One region of the Micrococcus luteus genome, then DNA from elsewhere that is predicted to be linked to it. Evidence: predicted binding sites of a transcription regulator. Region 1 holds the regulator's gene; the other holds the start of a gene.
What was found. The regulator LexA, encoded in region 1, represses DNA repair genes until DNA is damaged. The targets are predictions, from matches to a motif close to TCGAACANNTGTTCGA.
Positions count from the first base shown of each region.

Region 2: the regulator LexA is predicted to act here: its motif matches at 2,455-2,470, upstream of MF605_RS07395 (DUF6504 family protein).

Region 1 is NZ_JAKRLB010000012.1:49,244-53,658, reverse strand. It holds gene MF605_RS06995 (ATP-dependent DNA helicase) at 1-2,012, shown strand, start outside; gene lexA (transcriptional repressor LexA) at 2,075-2,791, opposite strand; gene MF605_RS06985 (LysM peptidoglycan-binding domain-containing protein) at 3,085-3,459, shown strand; gene MF605_RS06980 (histidinol-phosphate transaminase) at 3,503-4,415, shown strand, end outside.
Region 2 is NZ_JAKRLB010000013.1:47,588-52,002, forward strand. It holds gene MF605_RS07380 (hypothetical protein) at 1-433, shown strand, start outside; gene MF605_RS07385 (PKD domain-containing protein) at 502-1,221, opposite strand; gene MF605_RS07390 (DUF6318 family protein) at 1,437-2,156, opposite strand; gene MF605_RS07395 (DUF6504 family protein) at 2,601-2,927, shown strand; gene MF605_RS07400 (DNA polymerase III subunit alpha) at 2,924-4,415, shown strand, end outside.

The sequences.
Region 1 (4,415 bases):
CGGTGCAGGCCACCGGCGGCCAGCATCGCGCGGGCCAGCGGGAGATGGTGCTGCAGGTGGCGCGCGCCCTCGAGTCGCGCCGCCACCTGCTCGTGCAGGCCGGCACCGGCACCGGCAAGTCCCTCGCCTACCTCATCCCCGCGATCCAGCACGCGATGACGCAGGAGGACCCCGTCGTCGTCGCCACGGCCACGCTCGCGCTGCAGGCCCAGATCATGAAGCGGGACGCCCCTCGGCTGGTCGAGGCGCTCAAGGACGAGCTGCCTCGCGAGCCCGTCGTCGCCCTGGTCAAGGGCCGCTCCAACTACCTGTGCCGGCACAAGGTGGACGGCGGCTACCCCGGGGACGAGGGCGAGGAGGCCCTCTTCACGGTCGCCGACGACGGCGGGGTGATCGGCTCCGCCACGGACGGCGCCGCCGGGCCCTCCTCCCTGTTGGGCAAGGAGGTGATGTACCTGCGGGCGTGGGCGGACCAGACCGAGACCGGGGACCGCGACGACCTCGAGGTCCCCGTCACCGACCGCGCGTGGCGGCAGGTCTCCGTCTCCGCGGTCGACTGCCTCGGCGCGTCCCGCTGCCCCCAGGCCGAGGAGTGCTTCTCCGAGCGGGCCCGCGCGGACGCGGCGGACGCGGACGTCGTGGTCACCAACCACGCGATGCTCGCCATCAGCGCCTTCGAGGGGCTCGCGGTGCTGCCGGCGTACTCGGCCGTCGTCGTGGACGAGGCCCACGAGCTGCAGGACCGGGTGACCGGTGCGGTCACCGGGCAGCTGTCCGGGTCGATCGTGCACGGCGCCGCCACCTCGCTGCGCCGTCACACCACCGTGGCCGTGGAGGACCTGATCGAAGCCGGGGCGGCCCTGGACCGCGCGTTCACGGACACCCCGTCCGGCCTGATCGCCGCCGGCCCGGACGAGGTGCAGGAGCAGGCCCTCACCGGCGTCCTCACGGCCGCGCGCCAGTGCCTGTCCGACCTCGGCCAGGACAAGGACAAGGAGGCCGACGCCGACGGCGGACGGCAGATGGCGCGCTCGCGGATCCTCGAGGTCCTCGAGGTGGTGGAGCGCATGCTCGCCGCCAGGCCCGAGGCCGACTTCCCCGAGGTGCTGTGGGCCACCCGCCCCGGCCACTTCGAGCCCGGCGTGGGCTGGCAGCCGGGGGACGAGACCGACCCGCCCCAGCTCTACGTGGCCCCGCTCTCGGTGGCCGGCAAGCTGCGGGAGGGCCTGTTCGGCAAGGCGACGACGGTGCTCACCTCCGCCACGCTCACCGTGGGCTCGGGGGAGCGCCGGTTCGACTCGGTGGCCGGCGACGTGGGCCTGGCCGGTCCGGACGCCCCGAAGTTCGAGGCCCTCGACGTCGGCAGCCCCTTCGACTACCCGCGTCAGGGGGTGCTCTACGTGGCCCGGCACCTGCCCCGGCCCGGCAGGACGGCCTCGCCGGAGTCCCTGGATGAGCTCGAGGCGCTCCTGAGGGCGTCGCGGGGCGGGGCCCTCGGCCTGTTCTCCTCGCGCCGGGCGGCCGAGGACGCCGCCGCCGAGATGCGCCGTCGGCTCGGGCCGAAGACCACGATCCTGTGCCAGGGGGACGCGACCCTCTCCGCCCTCGTGCGCCAGTTCGCCGAGGAGCCGGACACGTCCCTGTTCGGCACCATGAGCCTGTGGCAGGGCGTGGACGTGCCGGGGAACTCGCTGCGGCTGGTGGTGATCGACCGCATCCCGTTCCCGCGGCCGGACGACCCGCTCTCCCAGGCCCGCACCCGGGACGTCGCCCGGCACGGCGGCAACGGGTTCATGCGGATCTCCGCCACGCACGCGGCCGTGCGCATGGCCCAGGGCGCCGGGCGCCTCGTGCGCTCCGTGACGGACCGCGGCGTGGTGGCCGTGCTGGACCCCCGCCTGGCCACCGAGCGGTACGGCGGCTACATCACGAGCGCCCTGCCGGACTTCTGGCGCACCACGGACGGCGACGTCGTCCGCGGGGTGCTGGCACGGCTCGCCTCGGGCGATTGACCTCGCCCGGCCTCTGGCCGTCGGCCCGGCCCGGTCGGAGGGAGCGGGTCAGAGCGAGCGGGTCAGAGCGAGCGCAGGACCGTGACGACGCGCCCCATCACGGTGGCGTGATCGCCGAGGATGGGCTCGTAGGCCGTGTTCTGGGGCAGGAGCCACGTGTGCCCGTCACGGCGGCGGAAGGTCTTCACGGTGGCCTCGTCGTCGAGCAGGGCCGCGACGATGTCGCCGTTCTCCGCCATCTCCTGCCGGCGCACCACCACCCAGTCGCCGTCGCAGATCGCGGCGTCCACCATAGAGTCGCCCGTGACGCGCAGCATGAACAGCTCGCCCTCGCCCGTGAGGCGTCGCGGGATCGCCATGACGTCCTCGACCTGCTGCTCCGCCAGGACGGGGCCGCCCGCCGCGATGCGGCCGACCCAGGGGACCGGCACGCTGTCCGCCTCGTCCGCGCCGGTGTGCCACGCGGGGATCGCGGAGACCTGCGACGACGGCGCAGCGGCGGGGGAGGCGGCCTCACCCAGCGGGGTGCCGTCCACGTCGAGCAGCACCTCGAGGGCACGCGGGCGACCGGGGTCGCGCCGGATGTAGCCGTGTCGCTCGAGACGGCCGAGCTGGTGCGTGACGGAGGAGAGGGAGGCCAGGCCCGCGGCGTCGCCGATCTCGCGCATGGAGGGCGGGTAGCCGTGGTCGGCGATCGCGTCCCGGATGGTCTGCACGATCCGCCGCTGGCGGTCGGTGAGCGGCGCGCGCGCCGCCGGCTGATCGTCGGTGGTGCTCATGGCTGCCGTCCGTTCTCCCGGGGGTGATGGTGGCCGGCCTCGTGTTCCGGCGTCCGGCTGCCGTCCGGCGCTTACCGTGTCCGCCCCCGCTGGTTGCCTGTGTCCTGGCGATCCCCGGGGGCGTTCCGGGGCGTCCGTGCATCGCCTCGAGCCTAGAGGAGAGCCGCCTCTCCTTCAAAGATATGTTCGATTTGTTCGTGGCGTGTCTCGAACACCTGTGCTAGAAAGGGATTCGAACGGATTCGAACAGATGTTCGATCGCCTGGAGGGCATCCGCCCCGGAGGAGGACACCATGACGCTCACCACCGCCCAGTTCGCCGGTTCGCCCGCGACGGCGCGGCCGCGTCCGGCCACCATCCGTCTGACCCGCCGCGGCCGCCTCGTCCTGCGGGGGATCCCCGTGATCGCCGCGGCCGTGGCCGCCACGCTGGCGGCCGCCTTCTTCCTGGGTGTGCTGCTGTCGCCCGCCGCGGTGTCCGCGGACACCGCGGGACCCGCCACCCAGTCCGTCACGGTCATGCCCGGGGACAGCCTGTGGACCATCGCCACCACGGTGGCGCCGGAGGCGGACGTCTACGAGGTGATCGCCACGATCGACGAGCTCAACGGGCTCGAGGGCCGGGCCCCCGCCCCGGGCGAGGAGCTGTTCGTCCCGGCCACGCGGTGACGCACGGCGGGCCTCGCCCTCCAGGGTTCCTAGACTGGCGGCCATGACCGACCTCAGCTCTCTGCCCCTGCGCGAGAACCTCCGCGGCCTGAGCCCCTACGGCGCCCCCCAGTTGGACGTGCCGTACATGCTGAACACCAACGAGAACACGCACCCGGTGCCGGAGGAGGTCGCCACCGCCATCGCCGAGCGGGTCGCGGCCGTCGCCGGGGGGCTGAACCGCTACCCGGACCGCGAGTTCACGGGGCTGCGACGCGCACTCGCCAGCTACCTCGGCCACGGCCTCACGGCGGACCACGTGTGGGCCGGCAACGGCTCCAACGAGATCCTGCAGCAGATCCTCCAGGCCTTCGGCGGCCCCGGGCGGACACTGCTGAGCTTCCTGCCCTCGTACTCCATGTACCCGCTGCTGGCCGGCGGCACGGACACCGTGTTCGTGGACGGTGGCCGCGCCGCGGACCACACCCTCAGCGCCGAGCATGCGGCGGCCATGGTGCGGGAGCACCGTCCGCACGTCGTCTTCCTGGCCTCGCCCAACAACCCGACGGGCACCGCCCTGGACCTGGCGACCATCGAGGCCGTGTACGCCGCGCAGGCGCAGAACGAGGCCGCCGGCGGGCCCGGCGCGATGGTCGTCGTGGACGAGGCCTACGCGGAGTTCGCCCTCGCCGGCACCCGCTCCGCCCTCACCCTCCTGCCCGGCCGGGAGCGGCTGATCGTCACGCGCACCATGTCCAAGGCGTTCGCCCTGGCCGGCGCGCGCCTGGGCTACCTGGCCGCGGACCCCGCCGTCACCGACGCCCTGCGCCTGGTGCGCCTGCCGTACCACCTCTCCGCGGTCACGCAGGCCACGGCGGAGGCCGCCCTCGACCACGTGGACGCGCTGCTGCGCACCGTGGAGGACATCAAGGCCCAGCGCGACCGCATCGTCTCCACCCTGCGCGGCCTGGGACTGA
Region 2 (4,415 bases), on a different contig from region 1:
CACCGGGTTTCACTACCTCGCTGATGCGACATACCCGACCGACGACCGCCTCGTCCTCGACTGGTCGCTGGACGGGATGACCAAGAGTGAGGACGTCATCATCACCCAGGACGCGGCGCGGTCCGACGTCTTCGCGCTCGTCGAGTTGCTCGCGGACGGGCAGAAGCCCCGGGCCCTGAACGTGCCGGCGGGGGAGGACGCCCCGTCTCCCGGCGAGGCGGACCCGGTGCCGCCCGCCGAGCAGGAGCCCGTCGACACTCCGGCGCCCGTGGCCGGGGAGGAGCCGAGAGAGGGAACGGGCGAGGAGGAGACCCACACGACCCCGGACACGGTCGAGACCGGGCGCGAGGTTCCGGCGGGCGCGCTCGGAGCGCTCGCGGCCCTCGGCGCGGGACTCGTGCTCATGGCCCGGGGGCGGGTGCGCCGGGTCTGACACACCCGGCCGACGAGGGGGCCGCGGGGCGGTGGACGGGAGACCGTCGGCCGCCCCGCGGTCTGTGCTCAGCCGGCCGGAGCGGATTCGATGGGGCCGGTGCAGCCCCAGGCTGAGGAGTCGACGCTGCAGTCATCGGCGACATTGCGGGTGATGGTGCGCCAGATATTCGCGGTGACAGGGGCCGAGTCGAGGCTGATGGTGCCCGGGATGAGCACCCACTCGCCCCCGGCCTCCCGGTATTCGCCGATGTACACGGTGGTGAGGCGGACCGTGTACTGCCCGGTGTCCTCGTACACGTGGCTCGTGGGGGTGGGGACGTTGAACTCCGGCTGGCTCTGGCCTGCGACCGAGGTGGTCTTGGTGGGGGACCCGTCCCCGTAATCCCAGTGGAAGCTCACCGGCGTGGCGCGGAGTTCGACCTCGACCCCGTTGAGGGTGGTGACGAGCGTGCGCGTCTCGGCGTCTGCGTAGAAGTTCGTCTCCGCATTGCGGATCCCGCGTCCGCCATTGTCCGACCGGATCTCAGGCTCCAGCACGAGGAGCGTGCGGACCTCGTCGATGGAGACGGGCGGGGCGCCGTTGCTGGAGGCCTTGGCCGTCCAACATTTGGGGGCGCCATAGACGGGATTCGCATCAGGTTGACGGGTGTCTATGGTCTGCGCCCGGATCCATGAACCCTCGGGGCAGAAGTTGTCCTCCTGCTCTCGGCAGCTCTCGAAATCCGAGTTGCCGAGCTGCCCTGGGATGCACGCACTGACCGTCTTGTGCTCTAGGTGGGATGCCACGGGAGCCGACGAGTTTGCACCGTCTGTTCCAGGTGAAGAAATCTCCGACGGATCGGTGCAATTTACTTCAGACTTCACGGCGTTGTCGCCTATTCCATAGGAATTTCCCTGGGTGCCACATTTGACTACGGGTTCTTCGGAGGCGGCGGGCTGTGCAGTAAGGAGCAGGGAGGTAAGAGCGAAACCGCACAGGAAAAGCCTAGGTTTCATGCTGGTCATCCGGCTGGAGACTCGAGCGTCATGCTGTCTACGACCCAATGTCCAAGGTCACTTGAGTAGGAAAGTTCTGCAATCCACGGACTTTCAGGTGAGGCTGAAACCTCTCCGCCGGGAAGAATTTTTCCCTTGGAGTCACGGGCAGTCTCAGGGCTCAGATCGATGAGAAGTGTTGCTATATATCCGTCTGTAGATGGCTGGGTCGCCATGGAGGTGATGCTTGGGCCGTCGCCAGACATCCATCCGTCGTTCTCATATAGACCTGTCATTGACTGCTTGTACTGCTCGCAAAATTTGCAAGTCTTGCCTGATACCTCTTGCAGAGGTTGGGGCTCACCCGTCTGCTGCAGGAAATAAGTCGCCTCCCAGAAATAGCGAATCGCCGCCTCGGCGCCCTCCTTGGTCTCTTCCTTCATGGCGGCGGGCATCTCCGGCTTGGGCACGTTCTGAGCGGGACCGTCGGCAGATGCGGGCACGTATTCGCCGGACCTGCTCTCCGTGGCCGTGGGGGATGAGCTGACGCCCGCGGTCTCGCTCGTGCTCGCGGGCGCGGACGTCTCGACGGCGGGCTTGGCGGACGAGGGTGACGTCGTCGACGACTCGGCGGGCTCGGACTGCCCGCCACAGGCGGTCAGTGCGAGCGCCAAGGCCACGCTGAGCGTGCCGGCCTGGGCGAATCGGTGGCGGCGCAGGGCGCGCCCGGGTGCGGTGAGAGACATTTCCCCTCCAACTGGACGTCCGTCGTGTGTCCGCGCCTCCCGCGCTGATCCCGCAGCGCGGTGCCCGTGGCATGCGAGGCCCGGTTGGTTCGGAGTATACGCAGGCGGATTGTGGTCCTGCTCGCATTGTCCACAGGACCGTGCCGGCGCACTTCTTCCGGCCCAAGAGACGATTTTCTCGTGCATGTGCGCCCCAGGGTCGGGTCGAGGTCCGCGGCCAGGACTCGGTCCCTCCCATCCCGGGGGCCATGCGTCCTTAACGTGTCCGGCGGCCGCCCTACGTTCGCCTCCATCGCATTCGAACACATATTCGAGTACGATCGGGGGTGCGGCCCCACCTTCCCACTTCTTCCCCGCGTCCGGTCCGCCGGACGGGCCGCGCTCCCATCGCCCGACGGCACCCCGTCGTCGGTCCGGTCAGCAGTGCACAGGGAGAGAAGCAGAATGGGAGTCCTCACACAGTCGGTGGCGGTGGAGTGCGGGGCAGACGGCACCCCGCAGGGGCTGCGCTGGAACGGGCGGGACTACGTCCTCGCAGAGCGCCCCGTGCGCTGGTTCGAGCGGCGCCGCTGGTGGGCGGAGGAGGTCCGCGCGGAGAAGGGCCGCGGCGCCGGTCTCGTCGACCACGAGATGTGGCGGCTGCAGGTCCGCCTGGCCCGGGCCGGCGCCGCGCCCCTGCAGACCCTCGACGTCGCCCACCACCTGGACTCCGGCCGGTGGCGGCTCGTGCGCGTCCACGAGCACGCCCAGGACCTGAGGCGGTCGGCATGAGCCGGGCCACCGCGGCCGGACGCACCGCCGCACCCTTCGCCCACCTGCACGTCGCCTCCGCGTTCAGCGCCCACTACGGGGTCAGCTGGCCCGAGGACCTCGTGGCCGCCGCCGCGGCCGCGGACATGGACCTGCTGGCCTGCACCGACCGGGACGGGCTCTACGGCATGGCCAAGCACGTGGGCGCCTGCCTGCGCCACGGCATCACCCCGATCGTGGGCGTGGACCTGGCCGTCCGGTGGAGCGAGGACGAGGACGCCGGCCGCGTGGTCGTGCTCGCCCGAGGAGGCTGCCACGGCTCCGGCTACCGCTCCCTGTGCGAGCTCGTCTCCGCCGCCCACGCCCGCACCACCGGGGGAGCGGCAGGCGGCAGCCCCTGGGCCAGCGTCGCCGAGCTCGCCGCCGCGGCGGCCGGCCGAGTCCCCACCGCCGCCAACCGGGACAACCCGTCCACCCCCGAGCTGTTCGTCCTCCTCGGCCCGGACTCGGACGTCGGCCGCCACCTGGCCCGCCGCCGGTACGCGGCCGGCCTCGCCGCCCTGCACCGCTGGAAGGCGGCCCTGCCCGCAGGCAGCCCCCACGCCGACGTCGTCACCCACCTCTCCGCCCCCGGCCGCCGCCTCGACACCGGGCACGCCGTGAAGACCCTCCGCGCCGCCCGCCAGGCCCGCATCCCCGCCGTCCTGACCAACGCCGTGCGCTACGCGGCCCCGGACGGTGCCGCCACCGCGGACGTCCTCGACGCCGTCCGTGCCCTCAGCTCCCTCGACGCCCTCCACGACCTGCAACCCAACGGGCAGGGCTGGCTCAAGTCCACCGCCGCCATGCACCGCATCGCCCACGAGGTCGCCGCCGCCGCCGACGACCGCCCTGCCCCCCTGCTCGAGGCCACCCGCCGCCTCGCCGAGGCCTGCGCGCTCGACCCCGAGACCGACCTCGGCTGGGGCGTGCCCCGCGTCCCCGAGGCCGCCGTCATCGGCATCGACGGCCCCCCGGAGCACGTGCTGCGCGAGCGCACCCGCACCGGCCTCCTCGCCCGCTACCCCCACCTCCACACCGGGGGAGGCCTCCCCGGCACCAGCCAGGCGGCCCGGGACCTGCAGGACCGCGCCGAACACGAGCTCGGCATCATCACCCGACTCGGCTTCTCCTCCTACTTCCTCACCGTGGCCGCCGTCGTCGACCTCATCGAGGGCATGGGCATCCGCGTGGCCGCCCGCGGCTCCGGCGCCTCCTCCCTCGTCAACCACGCCCTGCGGATCTCCCATGTCGACCCCATGGCCAACGGCCTGATCATGGAGCGCTTCCTCTCCACCGACCGCTCCACCCTCCCGGACATCGACATCGACGTGGAGTCCGCCCGCCGCCACGAGATCTACCATGCCGTCGTCGAGCGCTTCGGCGCCGAGCGCACCACCCTCATGAGCATGCAGAACGCCTACCGGGCCCGCGGCGCCGTCCGCGACGCCGGCCTCGCCCTCGGCATGC